One region of the Leisingera sp. S2M4 genome, then DNA from elsewhere that is predicted to be linked to it. Evidence: riboswitches for the same ligand, from Rfam matches in the RefSeq annotation. Region 1 holds a riboswitch; the other holds the start of a gene.

Region 1 (9,179 bases):
GGACGGCAACAACGTCTGCGCCTCCTTCCTGCACGCCGCGGGCCAGTTCGGCTTCGACCTCACCTTTACCGGCCCGGCGCAGCTGGACCCGGAGGAGGAGTTCATAGGCCTCGCCCGCAAGGCCGGCTCCAAGGTGGTGATCGAACGCGATGCCGCCAAGGCGGTCGAGGGCGCCGACCTGGTGGTCGCGGATACCTGGGTGTCGATGCATGACAGCCAGTCCTCCAAGGAACGCCGCCACAACATGCTGCGTCCCTATCAGGTGAACGATGCACTGATGGCGCACGCCAAGCCGGATGCGCTGTTTATGCATTGCCTGCCCGCGCACCGCGAAGAAGAAGTGACCTCCGCCGTCATGGACGGCCCGCAGTCGGTGATCTTCGACGAGGCCGAGAACCGCCTGCACGCGCAAAAGGCGATCATGCGCTGGTGCCTCGAGGGCTGAGCCGATTGCCCGGTTTTTCGGCACCGCGGTGCTGAGGCCGTATTGACGACATGTTTGCGCTGGCTTCGGTGGCGCGGATCTGCAACCCTCGCGGCGAATGCCTCCGCGAGGGTTTTTTGATGTATGAAAACACGGCGCTGCTGATTGTCGACATGCAGCAGGAGATGGCCAATGTGGCGGCGGCTGGTCGGCCGCAGGCCAATCCGCAGGCGGAACAGCGGGTGGCGGAACTGGCGGCGGGGTTTCGCGCCGCGGGGCTGCCGGTGGTGCATGTGCTGCACGACGATCCCCGGTCCGAGAGCAAGTTCCGCCGCGATCTGCCCAGCGGCCAGCCCCTTCCTTGCGCCATCCCTGCGGAAGGGGAGGCGGTGTTCTGGAAAACCGGCTCCTCCGGCTTTGTCGGCACCGGGCTGGCGGCGCATCTGCAGGCGGGTGGCGTCACCCGGCTGGTGATTGTCGGCGGGGTTGCTGCCTTCTGCGTCAACTCCACGGCGCGGTCTGCCGCCAACCTCGGCTTCGAGATCGAGGTCGTCGAGGACGCGCTGGTGGCGTTTGCCCTGCCTGCGCGCAAGGGCGGCGACCTAGATGCCGAAGTGGTGCTGGAGGTGACCCTGTCGGCGCTGCAGGCCGGCTTCGGCACCGTGCTGCCAGCGGCGGAGGTACTGGAGAGGCTGCCCGCTGCCTGATCACTCCTGCAGCCAGCGGTGCACCGCCTCCTTGGCGGCACGGCAGGTCTCTGTAAGCGGCGCGCCCAGGGCCAGATGGCAGGCAATCGCGGTGGCCAGGCTGCAGCCGGTGCCACGCTTCGAGACGCCCAGCCGGGGTTTTTCAAAGGCAACAGTGCTGCCATCGGCGCAGTAAAGCACATCGGTGCTGAGAGCGCCGCGGCCGTGGCCGCCCTTGACCAGCACCGCCTGCACACCCTGCGCCAGCAAGGCTGCCGCCTGCCGGGCCGGGTCACCACTGCAGCCAGACAGCGCTGCCAGCTCATCCAGGTTGGGGGTCACCACCGCAACCCGGCGCAGCAGCGCGCCAAAACCGCCCGCCGCCATCAACGTCCCGCCAGAGGTGGCCTTCAGCACCGGGTCCAGCACGATGGGCAGATCGTCGGGCAGGGCGTTGGTCACCGCATCTGCCACCGCGGCGGAGCCGAGCATGCCGATCTTCACCGCGCCGGGCGGGGCGGGCGTGGCCAGCGCGGCAGCGATCTGATCTGCCACGGCCTCGGCGGTGCAGGGGTGGACGGCCAGTACCGCCGCATCCGTCTGCACGGTGACGGCGGTGACGGCGGGGCGCAGGGTGACGCCAAGGGCGGCCGCCATCGCCGCATCGCGGCTCAGTCCCGCGCCGCCGCTGCTGTCGGTGCCGCCGATGGCCAGGATTGCGCTCATGCGGGGCTGTCTCCGGCGGCGAGCAGGGCAAGGCTGCGGTGGCCCGCCTGTTGCAAGGTCGCGGCGGCCCCCCAGGCGCGCAGCCCGCTGCGGCAGCACAGCACGATGCGGCGCCCGCGCGGCAGGTCGGCTGCGGCCAGATCCGCGGGCGCGATGCGCTGCGCCTGCGGCACCGCCATCCGCGGCGCTTCCTCCTCGGGGCGCAGCTCCACCACCACATCCTGCGGCGTGATCTGGCTGGTGGCGACGAAGGGCAGGGCAGCCTCGGGTTCCTCCGCGCCGTCAAAGCGGAAGCTGCTGACATGCAGGTCCTCCAACCGGAAACTGAACAGCTGGCCGCAGGGGCTGGGCTGATGGCCCAGCAGCACCTTCAGCGCCAACTGCGCCTGCAGGGCGCCGATCATGCCCACGGCAGGCCCCATGACGCCCGCCGTAGCGCAGGTGGCGGCGCGGGCGGGCAGGTCGGGAAAGACCGCGCGCAGGGATGGCGCACCGCCACAAAACCCGCCGGCATAGCCGGACTGCCCCAGTGCCGAGGCCGAAATCAGCGGCTTGCCCGCTGCGCGGCAGCTGTCCGACAGAATGTAGGAGACCGCGAAACTGTCCGCCGCATCGACCACCAGGTCCGCAGCCTGCACCAATGCGGCGGCGTTGGCGGCGTCCAGCGGCTGCGCCAGTGCGGTGACCTCAAGCGCCGGGTTGGCGGACAGCAGCCGCGCCTGCGCGGCTTCCGCCTTTGGTCGGCCAATGTCCTGCATGGCATACAGAACCTGCCGGTGGAGGTTGCTTTCCTCCACCACGTCGCCATCCACGATGGTGAGGCGCCCGACCCCGGCGCCGCCCAGATACTGCAGCACCGGGCAGCCCAGTCCGCCAGCCCCCACCACCAGCACATGGGCGCGCGCCAGCCGCGCCTGGCCGTCGGCGCCGACCTCCGGCAGGATCATCTGGCGGGCATAGCGGCTCATGCGCGGCAGGCCTCGGCCCATTCCCGGGTGCGCGCCTCCGGGTCGGCGGCCCGCTGGATGTCGGTCACCACCGCCGCGCTGTCGGCACCGGCGGCGAAGACGCCGGGCAGGCGCTCGGGCGTCAGGCCGCCGATCGCCACCAGAGGCGTTTTGCCCGCCATCTGTTTCCAGCGGGTCACCCGCTCCAGCCCCTGCGGCCCCCATTTCATCTTCTTCAGCAGTGTCGGATAGACCGGCCCCAGCGCCACATAGGCCGGATCATGGGAGAGCGCGCGCTCCAGCTCCGTCTCGTCATGGGTGGAGAGGCCAAAGCGCACGCCGCGGCGGCGCAGGGCGGCGAAATCCGCGGTCTCCATGTCCTCCTGGCCAAGGTGGACAAAGTTGCAATTCAGATCCAACGCCGCCTGCCAGTAGTCGTTCACCACCAGTTGGGCGTCATGGACCGCGCAGAAGTCGCGGGCGCGGGCGATCTGGCGGCGCACCTCCGGTTCGGGTTGGTCCTTGATGCGCAGCTGCACCAGCCTCGCGCCCTGCGGCACCAAGAGCTCCAGCCGACCGACATGGCCGACGATCAGGTAGAAACGCTCCATCATGCGGTCTCCGTCATGTTGAGTTCGGCCAGTCCCAGAACCGGCGTCGAGGGCACCGCCATGTCGCGCCGCTCCATCGGGTCGGCAAGGTATCCGGCACGGCCCGCGTCAACAGCCAGCGCCATGGCCCGGGCCATCGCGGCAGGATCGCCGGCCTTGGCCACGGCGGTGTTCAACAGCACCGCATCCATGCCCAGCTCCATCGCCTGCGTCGCATCCGACGGGCGCCCGATGCCGGCGTCGACGATCAGCGGTACGCCTGCGAAATGCGCCCGCATCGCCCGCAGGCCGTCCGGGTTGCGCAAGCCTTGACCCGAGCCGATTGGCGCCCCCCAGGGCATCAACAACTCGCAGCCCGCCTCCAGCAGCCGTTCGCCCACCACCAGATCCTCGGTGGTGTAGGGAAAGACCTTGAAGCCATCGGCGCAGAGAATGCGCGCGGCTTCGACCAGGCCGAAGACATCCGGCTGCAGGGTGTCGGCATGGCCGATCACCTCCAGTTTGATCCAGTCCGTGTCGAACAGCTCCCGCGCCATATGGGCGGTGGTCACCGCCTCCTGCACCGTGTGGCAGCCGGCGGTGTTGGGCAGGATGCGGCAGCCAGTGTCGCGCAACCCGTCCCAGAAACCCGCGCCGGAGCCCTCGGCGGTTTCGCGGCGCAGCGACACGGTGATGATGCCGGTGCCGCTGGATTTCACCGCCTCTGCCAGCACGGCCGGAGAGGGATATTGCGCGGTGCCCAGCAGCAGCCGCGAGGCGACGTCGGTTCCATAAAGTCTCATGATCTCAGCCTCCCTGCATCGGGGCGAGCACTTCCAGCCGGTCGCCGTCGGCCAGCGTCACCTCGGCGCGCTTGGGGCGGGCGACAAAGCTGCCGTTCACCGCGGTCGCGACGGCCGAGGCGGCAAAGCCCAGCTCGTCCAGCACGGACTGCAGGTCGGTTGCCGCGACTTCATGCGGTTTGGCATTCACGATGATCTTCATCAGATGTCTCCGGTAACAATCGGTCCGCGGCCTGCTGCGCCATGGCAGGGGCCAGCAGGAACCCGTGGCGATAGAGGCCATTAAGGTACAGCGTGCCGTCCTGTTCGGTCAGCCGCGGCAGGTTGTCGGCAAAGGCCGGGCGCAGCCCCGCGCCGGTCTCGACCACGCTGGCTTCGCCGAGGCCGGGATGCAGCGTGTAGGCGGCGTTCAGCAGCTCCGCGAGCGAGCGCAGGGTGACGGGGCGGACAGAGCTGCTCTCGATCATGGTGGCCCCGATCATGAACAGCCCCTCGTCGCGCGGCACCAGGTACAGCGGCATTCGCGGGTGCAGCAGCCGCAGGGTGCGGCGGATCTCCACCTGCGGGCAATGCAGGATCGCCATCTCGCCGCGCACCGGACGCAGGCCGGGCAGCGGGGCTGCCATGCCGGTGCAGTCCAGCGTGACGCGGGCGGGGGCCGGGCCGCCACAGCGGATCTCCACCCCCAGTGCCCGCACCTTGTCCACAAGGTCGCGCAGGGCGCGCCGCGGGTCCAGATGCGCCTCCTGCTCGAACAGCAGCCCTTGGGCAAACCGCCCGGCAAGGGCCGGCTCCAGCTCCGCAATCGCGGCCCCGGCCACGGCCCGGTGGTTGCTGGTGCGGCGGGCAAAGCGGGTCAGCTCTGCCCGGTCGCGGGATGGTGCCACCACCAGCGTACCGCGCCGGTGGACGGTCGTGACCTTTTCCCACCAGTCGACGGCGCGGCTGCCGAGGGTGATGACCTCCTCCTCGGCGCTTTCGCGCTCACACCAGGGGGCCAGCATGCCGCCCGCATAGCGCGCGACGCTGCTGTCGCCCGGGGTGTCCCCCCGTTCATACAGGGTGACCGCCGCGCCGCGCTGCGCCAGCTCATAGGCGCAGGCGAGGCCGGCAAGGCCCGCGCCTGCGATGGTGATCATTCCGCCGGTTCCGTCTTGGCCGCCGCCGCTTCGGCTGCAGGCACATAAAGCTCGCCGCCCTCGCGGAATTTGGCGGCCATTGCCTCCATCCCCTCTTTCTGCGCTTCGGCGCGGATGTCGTGGCTGATCCGCATCGAGCAGAACTTGGGCCCGCACATGGAGCAGAAATGCGCCACTTTGTGGGCTTCCTTGGGCAGGGTCTGGTCGTGGAACTCGCGCGCAGTGTCCGGGTCCAGCGAGAGGTTGAACTGATCCTCCCAGCGGAATTCGAATCGGGCACGGGACAGCGCATCGTCGCGGCGCTGCGCCCCCGGCAAGCCCTTGGCCAGATCGGCAGCATGGGCCGCGATCTTGTAGGTGATGACGCCGGTCTTCACGTCGTCGCGGTCCGGCAGGCCCAAGTGCTCCTTGGGCGTCACATAACACAGCATCGCGCAGCCGAACCAGCCGATCATCGCCGCCCCGATACCCGAGGTGATGTGGTCGTAGCCCGGCGCGATGTCGGTGGTCAGCGGGCCAAGCGTGTAGAAGGGCGCCTCGTGGCAGCACTCCAGCTGCTTGTCCATGTTCTCCTTGATCTTGTGCATGGCGACATGGCCCGGCCCTTCGATCATCACCTGGCAGTCCTTGGCCCAGGCGATCTTGGTCAGCTCGCCCAGGGTCTCCAGCTCGGCAAACTGCGCCTCGTCATTGGCGTCCGCAATCGAGCCGGGGCGCAGCCCGTCGCCCAGCGAGAAGCTCACATCATACTGGCGGCAGATGTCGCAGATTTCCTCGAAATGTTCATAAAGGAAGCTCTCCTTGTGGTGATGCAGGCACCACTTCGCCATGATCGAGCCGCCGCGGGAGACGATGCCCGTGACCCGGTTCACCGTCATCGGCACCATGTGCAGACGCACGCCCGCGTGGATGGTGAAGTAGTCGACGCCCTGTTCCGCCTGCTCGATCAGCGTGTCGCGGAACACCTCCCAGGTCAGGTCCTCGGCGATGCCGTTGACCTTCTCCAGCGCCTGGTAGATCGGCACGGTGCCGATCGGAACCGGCGAGTTGCGGATGATCCATTCGCGGGTGTTGTGGATGTTGCGGCCCGTCGACAGGTCCATCACCGTGTCGGCCCCCCAGCGGATCGCCCAGACCAGCTTGTCCACTTCCTCTTCCATCGAGGAGGTGACGGCAGAAGTGCCCATGTTGGCGTTGATCTTCACCAGGAAGTTGCGGCCGATGATCATCGGCTCGATTTCCGGGTGGTTGATGTTGGCGGGGATGATGGCGCGGCCGGCGGCGATTTCCTGGCGTACGAACTCCGGGGTCACGTAGTCGGGGATGTTGGCGCCGAAGTCATTGCCGTCGCGCTTGCCGTGGCAGGGCGACAGCTCGCGCAGCTGGTTTTCGCGGATTGCGACGAACTCCATCTCCGGCGTGATGATGCCCGCACGGGCATAGGCCAGCTGGGTCGGTGCGGCACCGTTTTTGCCGCGCAGGGGGGTGGGTTTCACGGGGAACTCCGGCACCAGCCGGTCGCCTTCGACGAACCCGTTGTCCTCCGGCTTCACGTCACGGCCCTGGTATTCTTCGACGTCGCCGCGGTCGAGGATCCACTGGCGGCGCAGCTGCGGCAGGCCCTGGCGGATGTCGGTCAGCACGTTCGGGTCGGTATAGGGGCCGGAGCTGTCATAGACCGGCAGCGGATCCTCGCCTGCGGTGGGGTGGACGGATATTTCGCGCATGGGCACGCGGATGTCCTTGTGGACCTCGCCGTTCACGTAGATCTTGCGCGAAGCGGGCAGGGCGCCCGTGGTGATCTTGGGGTTTGGGACGTTCATTTTGGTGCTCCTCGAAGCCGAGACTCGGAAAAGACACCAGATGAGGTTTGGCTGGGAAACAGAGGGTGTACCGGCCCCCTTGTTCAGTCATCGCGCGGCATGCGGGGCTGTACGATCCCCGGTGGCCAAGCGTGCCTAGCTTCCTACGCCAGTATCAACTGGGTCAGGTTCAAAGGGTCGCTTCACCGGCCCGGCTGATGCCGTTCCTGTCCACCTCTCAGTCCCCTTGGCGGGACTCCCCTGCGTGGCTTTAGGGTTAGGGAGCAGCGCCCGTGGCGTCAACATGAATTTTTGTAGATTATTTTTATATAGCAGTAATAGGTTGTTAGTTGGGATTTTCGGTCCGCCTCGTGGCAAATCGCTGCGCCGCCGCTTTGGCGCTTGATCGGGGGCGGCAAAGTTATCTATAAAATTTCGCAACGCCATCCGCGCATGGCAGGGACATGAGCACAGGAGACAGCATGCTGGACGCTGCACCCATCCGGACCGACTGGACCCGCGAAGAAGCGGAAGAGATCTACAACAAGCCCTTCATGGACCTGCTGTTCCATGCGCACAGCGTCCACCGGCAGTATTTCGACCCCAACCAGGTCCAGAAATCCAAGCTCCTGAGCATCAAGACCGGCGGCTGCGCCGAGGATTGCGCCTATTGCTCGCAGTCCGCCCGCAACGGCGCGCAGCTCTCGGCCTCCAAGCTGATCGAGGTGCAGCGGGTGATCGCGGAGGCAAAGAAAGCCAAGGAAGGCGGCGCGACCCGTTACTGCATGGGCGCCGCCTGGCGCTCGCCCAAGGACCGCGACATGGCCGCGCTTGAGGCGATGGTGAAGGGCGTCAAGGAACTGGGCATGGAAACCTGCATGACCCTGGGCATGCTGGACGAGGAGCAGGTGTTCCGCCTGCGCGATGCCGGGCTGGATTACTACAACCACAACATCGACACCTCCGAGCGCTACTACAAGGAAATCATCACCACGCGCACCTTTGCGGACCGGATCGACACCCTGAACAAGGTGCGCGAAGCGGGCATCAAGGTGTGTTCGGGCGGCATTGTCGGCATGGGCGAGCAGCAGATGGACCGCATCGACATGATGCTGGCGCTGGCCACGCTGGAGCAGCACCCGGATTCGGTGCCGGTCAACATGCTGATCCCGATCGCCGACACGCCGCTGGCGAATGTCGAGAAGCTGGACCCGATCGAATTCGTCCGCTCGGTGGCGCTGGCCCGCATCCTGATGCCCAAGTCCCACGTGCGCCTGTCCGCAGGCCGCACCGACATGTCGGACGAGATGCAGGCGATGTGCTTCTTTGCCGGCGCCAACTCGATCTTCGTGGGGGATACGCTGCTGACCGCCGACAACCCCGAGGAAGACAAGGACCAGCAGCTGTTCGACCGTCTGGGCATCACCGCGATGGCCGTGGGCTGCGACGGCAGCCGCTGATGGCGGGCGCCTTTCCACGGCATGAAAAATCGCTGGAAGCGCTGCGCAACCGCGGGCGCTACCGGCAGTTGATGCCGCGGGAGGGGCATGATTTTGCCTCCAACGATTATCTGGGGCTGGCGGGCAGCGAGGTGCTGCGTGCCGCCGCATCGGACGCGCTGGCGCGCGGCGTGCCGGTGGGGGCGGGTGGTTCCCGCCTCTTGCGCGGCAACGACGCCGAGCATCAGCGGCTGGAGGCGGAGGCGGCCGCGTTCTTTGGCACCGAGGCGGCGCTGTTCATGGGCGGCGGCTTCAACGCCAACCAGGCGATCTTCTCCGCTCTGCCGCAGCAGGGCGATCTGGTGCTCTATGACGCGCTGATCCACGCCAGCACCCATGACGGCATGCGGCTGGGCCGCGCCGAGACTCGCAGCTTTGCCCACGGTGACACAGACGATGCAGCACGGGTGCTGCGCGACTGGCGTGCGTCGGGCGGCGCGGGGCAGGTCTGGATCGCAGTCGAGGCCGTCTATTCCATGGATGGCGATCTCGCCCCGCTGGACGCGCTGATGGAGCTGGCGGATGCGACCGGTGCGGTGCTGGTGGTCGACGAGGCCCATTCC
Region 2 (9,179 bases), 800 kb from region 1:
AGCGCCGCCGCAAGCCCCGCGGCAAATCCGGTCTGCGCTCGCATCCGGGGCAGGTACACGTGGCGCACGAAATGCCAGCCGCGCATGTCCAGCGACAGTGACAGGCGGCCGTAGCGCCCCAGCACTTCCTGCGCGCGCGGCGTCAGGATGCGCATCGCAAAGGGCAGCGCCATCACCGCATTCACCAAAGCCGTGACCGGCAGGGCCAGAGCAAACGGGCTGGCGAACGGGTAGATCACGATGAACAGCCCGGTGCCGATCACCAGTGGCGAGGCCGCAAGCCCGAGAATTCCAGAGAGCTCCGCCAGCCTTCCGCGCCCGGCCGCCGCCGCAGCAGCCATCGGCAGCGCCAGCACCAGCAGCAACGCGGTGCTGAGCGCCGCCACCAGAACCGAATTGCCCGCCGCCTGCCAGATAGAGCTTTTCAGCGTGGCCAACCCCGGCAGCCCGGCCAGCACGATCGCGGCCAGCGGCAGCAGCAGAAAGGCAGCGGCCAGCAGGATCCAGCCCGCATCCAGCCCGCGCGCGAGGGCGCTTTGGCCGTCCCAGCGCTGCACCGCGCGGTCCAGTCCGGCACCGAAACCCTTGCCCGTCGAGACCCGCAGCGCCACAAGCGCAGCGGCACCGGTGAGCACGAGTTGCAGACCCGACAGAAGTGCGGCGCGGCCAAGGTCGAAATCAAAGCGGAAAGCCTGATAGATCGCGAGCTCAATCGTGGTGGCCCGCGGTCCGCCGCCCAGCGTCAGCGCCACCGCAAAGCTGGAAAGGCAGATGGCAAAAACCACCGCCAGCGCGCCCGGGGCGACGCGGCGCAGCATCGGCGCCTCCAGCAGCCGCCACATCGCCAGCGGTCCGGCATCCAGCTGGGCGGCGAGGCGGAAGCGCTCGGCCGGTATTTCCTGCCAGCCCTGCAGGATCAGCCGGGTGGCCAGCGGCAGGTTGAAAAAGACATGTGCCAGCACCACCCCGTGGAGCCCGTAGATCTGCACCGGCTCCAGCCCGAACAGACCCAGCAACGCGCTCAGCCAGCCTGCGCGTCCGAACACCGCCAGCAGACCGAGGATCGCCACGATCACCGGCAGGATGAACGGCGCGCCCAGAAGCGCGATCAGCAGCCGCCGCCCGGCAAAGCGCCGCCGCGCCAGCGCGCGGGCCACCGGGATGGCGAGGCCGACGCTCAGCAGCGCGGACAGGCTGGCCTGTGTCAGGGTAAAGCGCAGCGCGGACCAGTCACTGGTCGCAAGGCCGCTGCCGGTTTCTGCCCTGAGGGCCACCGCCGCGAGGGTGCCCAGGATCAGCGCCGCAACCAGAAGCGCCGCGCCGATCCCGGCCGTTGCCCTTATTGGCTGAGCGCGTTCAGCCATTCGTCCAGCGCCGTATCCCGCACGGCGGCGGCCTCGTCCTCGGACAGCAGCAGCGACTTGGTCGGCTGTGCCAGGGTCTCAAACCCTTTGGGAAGACCCTCCGCCGGGGTCACGGCAGGGTACATCCAGTTGGTGGTCGGGATGATCGACTGGAAGGCATCGGAGACCATGAAGTCGAGGAACTGGTCGGCCAGTTCCGACTGGTCGGAGCCAGCCAGCTTGCCGGCCACTTCGACCTGCATGTAATGGCCCTCGTCAAACGCGGCAGCCGCCTTGGTGCCGTCTTCTTCGGCAATCAGGTGATAGGCCGGAGAGGTGGTGTAGGAGAGCACCATGTCGGCTTCGCCCTCCAGGAACATGCCGTAGGCTTCGGACCAGCCCTTGGTCACCGTCACCACGTTGTCGGCCAGCCCTTCCCAGATCGCGGGGGCTTCATCGCCGTAGGCCGCCTTGACCCACATCAGCAGACCCAGACCGGGGGTCGAGGAGCGCGGATCCTGGATCACGATCTTCTTGTCGCTGGCGGCCAGCGCCTTGAAATCGGCAGGCGCCGCGGCATCAGCGTTGTGGACAAAGGCGAAGTAGCCCCAGTCGTAGGGCACAAAGGTCGCGTCGTTCCACTCAACCGGCAGGCTGTAGTCGGCGCTGACCGAATGCTCGGCGAACAGGCCGGTCGCCTTGGCAGCGGCGGTCAGGTTGGTGTCCAAGCCCAGAACCACGTCGGCCTCGGATCGTGCGCCCTCCAGCTTGATGCGCGCAAGCAGTGCCGCGCCATCGCCTGCGCCGACCAGTTTCAGGTCGCAGCCGCAGACTTCCTCGAACGCCTTCTCGACGGCCGGGCCGGGGCCCCATTCGGAGACGAAGCTGTCATAGGTATAAACGGTGAGTTCGGGCGTGTCGGCAAAGGCTGCCGAGGCGCCCAGCAGTCCCGCTGCAAATGCAAGATGTTTCATGCCATCCTCCTTTGCGGCTTTGGGCAAGGGTGGAGGCTGTCCAGTACCTTCCCTCCGCCGGTGTGATCCGGTTCAGGTTCAACGGGTGTCATCTCAGCGCCTGCGCGCACCCCGAGGTGGCGCGCAGAGTATTCCCCGTACGCCGCAATGACAAGGCAAACTCCGCCGCCTGTCTTGCGCCGCCAAATCCCGGCGGAGCCGCCGGGGTCGGTGCCGGTCGCCTGTGCCGCAGCAGGAAACCCCTTGAGAGAGCGCCCCCCGCCCGCTAAGCACGGCCCAAAGGAGACCCTTCCCGATGTCGATGAACAGCTTTGGACACCTCTTCCGCGTTACCACCTGGGGCGAAAGCCACGGGCCCGCGCTTGGCGCTACCGTCGACGGGTGCCCGCCGAACGTCCCGTTGGAGCCGGAAATGCTGCAGCAGTGGCTGGACAAGCGCCGTCCGGGGCAGAACAAGAACACCACCCAGCGCAATGAACCCGACGCGGTGAAGATCCTGTCCGGCGTGTTCGAGGGCAAATCCACCGGCACGCCGATCCAGCTGATGATCGAGAACACCGACCAGCGCTCAAAGGACTATGGCGAGATCGCGCAGACCTTCCGTCCGGGCCACGCCGACATCACCTATTTCCAGAAATACGGCAACCGCGACTACCGCGGCGGCGGCCGGTCCTCGGCGCGCGAAACCGCGGCGCGGGTTGCGGCGGGCGGTGTTGCACGTGAAGCAATCAAGACACTGGTGCCTGGTCTGGAGATCAAGGGCTACATGACCCGGATGGGCGAGATGGAAATCGACCGCAGCCGGTTCGACTGGGATGCGATCGACCAGAACGATTTCTGGATCCCGGATGCCGGGGCCGTGCAGGACTGGGAAGACTATCTGCAGGGCCTGCGCAAGGCGCATGACTCGGTCGGCGCGGTCGTCGAGGTGGTCGCGCGCGGCGTGCCCGCAGGCATTGGCGCACCGATTTACGGCAAGCTGGACACTGATCTGGCCGCGGCGATGATGTCGATCAACGCGGTGAAGGGCGTCGAGATCGGCGAGGGCATGAACGCCGCCCGGCTAAAGGGATCGGAGAACGCCGACGAGATCTTCATGGGCAATGACGGCGCGCCGGTCTATTCCTCGAACCATGCCGGCGGCATTCTTGGCGGCATTTCCACCGGGCAGGACGTGGTGGTGCGTTTCGCGGTCAAGCCGACCTCCTCGATCCTCACTCCGCGCCAGTCGATCCGCAAGGATGGCACCGCCACCGAGGTCATCACTAAGGGCCGCCACGACCCCTGCGTCGGCATCCGCGCGGTGCCGGTGGCGGAGGCGATGATGGCTTGCGTGATTCTGGACCACCTGCTGCTGCACCGTGGCCAGATCGGCGAGAATCAGGGCCGTATCGGCTGACTCTCAGGCTCTAACAAGGGAGCTTTCCAGCAGCTCCGAGCCGTCTAGCCGTGTTCGGTGGCGCATTGGCTGTGATCGCCAAGCGCCGTCAGCACCTTGCAGCAGCCACCGTTGCCGCCGTCGCACAGGTGGCTGATCCGCTCCAGCTCGGTCGCCAGCTGTTCCAATTTGCGGATGCGGTCACGAACGTTGGCCAACTGGCTGCGGGCGATGCGGTCGGCTTCGGCACAATCCTCGCCCAGCTGTCCATCCAGCCCCATCAGCGCCCTGATGTCCTCCAGCGAAAAGCCGAGGTCGCGGGCATGTTTGATGAACCCCAGCGCATCCATCCCGTCCTGCCCATAACGGCGCTGGTTGCCGGCGTTGCGGCCCGGCTGCGGCAGCAGGCCGATCTCCTCGTAATAGCGGATGGTGGGCACCTTCACGCCCGTTGCCTTGGACAGCTGGCCGATGGAAAACATGCGAAGCCCCTCTTGAAGCTCTAGTGACTAGAGCACTTAGGTTGACCTCGAATCAAGAACGAGGACAAGAGAAATGGCAGGCTGCTGCAATCACGAAGCAAAATTCGACGGGGTCTCGGCGGACTACAAACGCAGGCTATGGGCGGTGATCGCCATCAACGCGGGCATGTTCGCGGTGGAGATGGGGGCAGGCCAGCTGTCCGGCAGCCAGGCGCTGAAGGCGGACGCGCTGGATTTCCTCGGCGATGCGCTGACCTATGGCATTTCACTGGCGGTGATCGGCGCCTCCCTGCGCACCCGCGCGCTTGCGGCCCTGGGCAAGGGCGTCAGCCTGCTGTTGATGGGGCTGTGGGTGTTCGGCTCGACCATCTATCAGGTGTTCTACATCGGCGTGCCGCAGGCGCATGTGATGGGCGGGATCGGGTTCATGGCGCTGGCGGCCAACCTGATCTCGGTCATGCTGCTGGCACGCTACAAGGACGGGGATGCCAATGTGCGCTCGGTCTGGCTGTGTTCGCGCAATGACGCCATCGGCAACGTCGCGGTGATGATCGCGGCACTGGGGGTCTGGGGCACGGCCAGCGGCTGGCCCGACCTGATCGTGGCCGGTATCATGGGCGGCCTGTTCCTCAGCTCCGCCTTTCAGATCCTGATGCAGGCGCTGAAGGAATGGCGCAGCGAGGCGGTGCAGGCCGCGCATCAGCACTGACGCCCACGGTCTGCGCCGACGCCTGCGGCGGGGCGCAGACCGCACGATCGGCCGCCGGGGCGCAATCAGCCCATTGATCTTTGCGGCGCTTGGGCGCAGGGTCGCGCCATGGCAAAACCGTTAACATCGCATCGACCTGTGCTGGCAGTCCTGTTGAAGGTACTGGCCATCGCGCTGTTCACCGCCCTGTCCGGGATCATCAAGGCCACCTCTGCGCATGTGCCCGCAGGCGAAGCGGTGTTCTTCCGCTCCTTCTTCGCGATCCCGGTGATCGTGGTCTGGCTGGCCGCGCGGGGCGAGCTGCGGCACGGGCTGATCACCAAGCGGCCGATGTACCATGTCTGGCGCGGGCTGGTGGGGACATCGGCGATGGCGATGACCTTCATGGGGCTGGCGTTGCTGCCGCTGCCCGAGGTCACCGCAATCGGCTATGCCACGCCGATCTTCACCCTGATCCTGGCAGCGCTGTTTCTGGGCGAGACCATCCGCATGGTGCGGATCACCGCGGTTGCCATCGGCCTGCTGGGAGTTCTGATCATGATCTGGCCACGGCTCGGCGGCGATCTGGAGGATGGCGCCATGCTGGGGGTGCTGCTGGTCGTCGCAGCGACGGTGGCGCGCGGCTTCGTGCAAATCCACATCCGCCGCATGGTGCAGTCGGAGCATACCGCCGCCATCGTGTTCTATTTCTCGCTCACGGCCTCGGTGCTGGCACTGCTGACCGCGCCGTTCGGCTGGGTGATGCCGGAGCCGCGCGTGCTGGCGCTGCTGGTCTCGGCCGGGCTGGTCGGCGGGGTGGCGCAGATCCTGGTCACCTCCTCCTACCGGTTTGCCCCGGCCTCGATGCTGGCGCCTTATGACTACGCCTCGATGATCTTTGCCATCATTATCGGTTATGTCTGGTTCAACGAGTGGCCGACGTTGGTGATGCTGGCAGGGGCCGCCTTGGTCGTGGCGGGCAATGCGTTGGTGATCTGGCGCGAGCACCGGCTTGGCCTTCAGCGGGGCAAGGCCAAGCCGATGATCGATCCCAAGGGCGGATAACAGGCTCTAACAAGGCATATTCGCCGCTTTCGCCTAGACCGCGCGGGTCAGCCCGCCGTCGATGCGAATGTTCTGCCCGGTGGTATAGGCAGCCTCGTCCGAGGCAAGATGCGCAATCAGCGCCGAGACTTCGCGGGCAGTGCCGTAGCGGCCCATCGGGATCCGCGCCTTGCGGTCCTCGGTCTCGGGCAGGCTGTCGATGAAACCGGGCAGCACGTTGTTCATCCGCACGCCTTTTGCGGCATATTTGTCCGCGAAGAGCTTGGTGAAACTGGCCAGACCGGCCCGGAAAACACCCGAGGTCGGAAACAGCGGATCGGGTTCAAACGCCGCAAAGGTCGAGATGTTGATGATCGACCCCTTGCCCTGCGCCGCCATGATCGGCGCCACCAGGCGGGTCGGACGGATCACGTTCATCAAGTAGTATTCCATCCCCAGATGCCAGTCGTCATCGCTGATTTCCAGCACATCGCCCTTGGGGCCATGGCCGGCCGAATTGACCAGCACGTCGATCCGCCCCCAGCGACCCATCGCCTTGTCCACTAGCGCCTGCAGGTCTTTTTGCACGAGGTTAGAACCTGTATGGCCGATGCCGCCCAGCTCTTCGGCCAGGGCTTCGCCCTTGCCGGAGGAGGACAGGATCGCCACCTCGTAGCCTTGGGCGTGCAGGTGGCGGGCCGCGTCGGCGCCCATGCCGCTGCCGGCGGCGGTGAACAGGGCTGTCTTGGTCATGGTGTTACTCCTTCTGCTGCCCACAGCATGATGCGGGCGCGGGCGCTTGACCAATCATGTCTCATCGCGCAAGGCTGTAGAAAATCTACTGGCTGAACCCCGATGCGCCTGCCCAATCTGAATGCCTTGCGGATGTTTGATGCCGCTGCCCGCCACCTGAATTTCGGCCGCGCGGCCGAAGAGCTGCACCTAACCCAGGGCGCGGTAGCGCAGCAGGTGCGGCGGCTGGAGGCCGATTTGGGGCATAAGCTGTTCCACCGTCACGCCCGTGGACTGACGCTGACCGATACGGGGCGCAGCTATCACGCGCCGGTGCGCCAGGCGCTGGCGCTGATCCGCGATGCGACCGACAAGTTGGCGCCGACGGTGCAGCGGGTCACCCTGTCGGTGCCGCCTTCGTTTGCGGCCAAGTGGCTGGTACCCAGGTTGCCGGAGTTCGAGGCTGCCCATCCGGATCTTGACCTGCGGGTGGTGGCGGAGGAAAGCCTGACAGATTTCAAGCGTGACGGCATCGATATCGCCATCCGCCAGGGGGCCAGACCGCGGGAGGCCGGCTTGCAGTCCGCGCTGCTGGCACCGGTGGAGCTGGTCGCAGTGGCGGCGGCAGATGCGGCTCTGACACTGGGAGATTCGCCGGACCTTGCGGATCTGGCGCGAATGACGCTGATACAGGACGGGCACCGGCACTGGGACCGGCTGCTGCGGCAGGCGGGGCTGGCCACCACCGGGCGGTTGCTTCAGTTCAATCAGACCGCGCTGGCGATGGATGCAGCGCTGAACGGCCAGGGCATCGCGCTGGTGCCGCGGATCTTTCTGGGCGCGCAGCCGCTGAGGATCCTGTGGCAGGCACCGCCGCAGGACGATCTGGGGTTCCATGTGCTTTGGCCCGGCACGGATGGCCGGACCAAAGCGGTGGTTGACTGGCTGCTGGCGCAGCCCGGGATCAGATCGACGCGCCGACCGGATCCAGCGTGACGCTCCACAGCTCCTTGTCGGCGCGGTCCATCAGCCGCACCTTCATCTGCTGGGTGGCACCGTCGATGTCCACCAGGCCAAAGAACTGCAGCCCCATCGAGGGCGGCAGGTTCTGGCCCTGCTGCTCGGTCGGTGCCTTGATGTACTTGACCTCCGGCCCGAAGGTCATGTCGAGGTCATTGGGGCCGAAGGTGCCCGCATGCAGCGGCCCGGAGACAAATTCCCAGAACGGTTCGAACTCCTGGAAGGCGGCCTTGTCGGGGTTGTAGTAATGCGCGGCGGTGTAATGCACGTCGGCGGTGAACCAGACGGTGTTGTGGATCTTGGCGGTCTTGATGAAGCGCAAGAGTTCGCCGATCTCCAGCTCGCGCCCCTTGGCGCTGCCGTTGTCGCCGTTGCCGATTGCCTCCTGGCCGCCGCCGACCACCAGGCCGATCGGCATGTCGGAGGCAATAACTTTCCAGGTGGCATCGGAATTGGCCAGCTCACGCTTGAGCCAGGCCATCTGCTCGGCACCCAGTATGCGGCTTTCGTCCGTCAGCTCGGCCTGCAGGTTCTCGGTATTGGGCCCGCGATAGCTGCGCAGATCCAGGAAAAACACGTCCAGCATCGGACCGTAAGAAATCTTGCGGTAGACGCGCCCCGGCTCGGACGGGGTGATGCGCAGCGGCGTCATTTCGTGGAAGGCGCGGGTGGCGCGGGCCTGCAGAACATGGATGGATTTCTCGGAGTAGCGGTCATCCTCCATCAGGCTGCGCGAGGAGGACCAGTTGTTCACCACCTCGTGGTCGTCCCACTGCATGAAGGTCGGGCAGACCGCGTTCATCGCGCGTACGTGCTCGTCCAGCAGGTTGTATTTCCACTGGCCGCGGAACTCGTCCAGGGTTTCGGCCACCTTGCGCTTTTCATCGATCAGCGTGGTGTTTTTCCAGATCAGCTGGCCGTCCTTTTCGACCTCGTCCTGCATCGGCCCGTCGGCATAGATGGTGTCACCGGAGTGGATGAAAAAATCGGGGCGGTGCTGCGCCATGGTGGCATAGGTGGCCATGCCGTCATCATCGATGCCCCAGCCCTGGCCGGCCGTGTCGCCCGACCAGGCAAACCGCACGTCACGACGCGCCGAGGGGGCGGTGCGGAACCGGCCCACGACGGGTTCGGACACGGCGTTGATGTCATTCAGATCCGCCGCCACAAAGCGGTAGAAGATGTCCTGATCCGAGGGGAGACCGTCGACCAGGCGCTTCACGGCCATGTCGTGGTTGGGCAGCGCGCTCATCGGTGCCAGCTGGCGGGCGTTGGCGAAGCTTTCGGTGGTGGAGACCTCCATCATGACTTTCGCCGGACGGTCGGTGCGGGTCCAGATCATGCCGGAAGTGGCGTCGACATCGCCGGACTGCACCCCATGCGTGAACTGCGGCCGGGCGGCGGCGCGGGAAATTGCGGGCAGCGCCAGAGAGGTCGCGAAGGCGGTGCCGCCCGCCAGAAAGGCGCGGCGGGTCGGACGCGGAAAACGAATTGAAGACATGAAGCTCACCTGTCGAA

Evidence for each region. Region 1 has a riboswitch for thiamine pyrophosphate ahead of thiC (phosphomethylpyrimidine synthase ThiC). Riboswitches for the same ligand answer to the same signal wherever they lie in the genome.
Region 2: another riboswitch for thiamine pyrophosphate. It lies ahead of thiB (thiamine ABC transporter substrate binding subunit); the one in region 1 lies ahead of thiC (phosphomethylpyrimidine synthase ThiC).

The regions. Positions count from the first base shown of each region.
Region 1 covers NZ_AP040861.1:661,766-670,944, reverse strand. Annotated here, with positions in the region: gene argF (ornithine carbamoyltransferase) at 1-445, shown strand, start outside; gene ACZ52D_RS03265 (isochorismatase family protein) at 565-1,131, shown strand; gene ACZ52D_RS03260 (hydroxymethylpyrimidine/phosphomethylpyrimidine kinase) at 1,132-1,836, opposite strand; gene ACZ52D_RS03255 (ThiF family adenylyltransferase) at 1,833-2,804, opposite strand; gene ACZ52D_RS03250 (thiamine phosphate synthase) at 2,801-3,394, opposite strand; gene ACZ52D_RS03245 (thiazole synthase) at 3,394-4,176, opposite strand; gene thiS (sulfur carrier protein ThiS) at 4,181-4,378, opposite strand; gene ACZ52D_RS03235 (FAD-dependent oxidoreductase) at 4,347-5,315, opposite strand; gene thiC (phosphomethylpyrimidine synthase ThiC) at 5,312-7,138, opposite strand; TPP riboswitch at 7,262-7,390, opposite strand; gene bioB (biotin synthase BioB) at 7,600-8,577, shown strand; gene ACZ52D_RS03220 (8-amino-7-oxononanoate synthase) at 8,577-9,179, shown strand, end outside.
Region 2 covers NZ_AP040861.1:1,457,653-1,466,831, reverse strand. Annotated here, with positions in the region: gene ACZ52D_RS07140 (ABC transporter permease family protein) at 1-1,364, opposite strand, end outside; gene thiB (thiamine ABC transporter substrate binding subunit) at 1,340-2,317, opposite strand; TPP riboswitch at 2,350-2,441, opposite strand; gene aroC (chorismate synthase) at 2,613-3,716, shown strand; gene ACZ52D_RS07125 (MerR family transcriptional regulator) at 3,761-4,177, opposite strand; gene ACZ52D_RS07120 (cation efflux transmembrane domain-containing protein) at 4,251-4,886, shown strand; gene ACZ52D_RS07115 (DMT family transporter) at 4,995-5,930, shown strand; gene ACZ52D_RS07110 (SDR family oxidoreductase) at 5,964-6,662, opposite strand; gene ACZ52D_RS07105 (LysR substrate-binding domain-containing protein) at 6,765-7,637, shown strand; gene ACZ52D_RS07100 (alkaline phosphatase D family protein) at 7,606-9,162, opposite strand.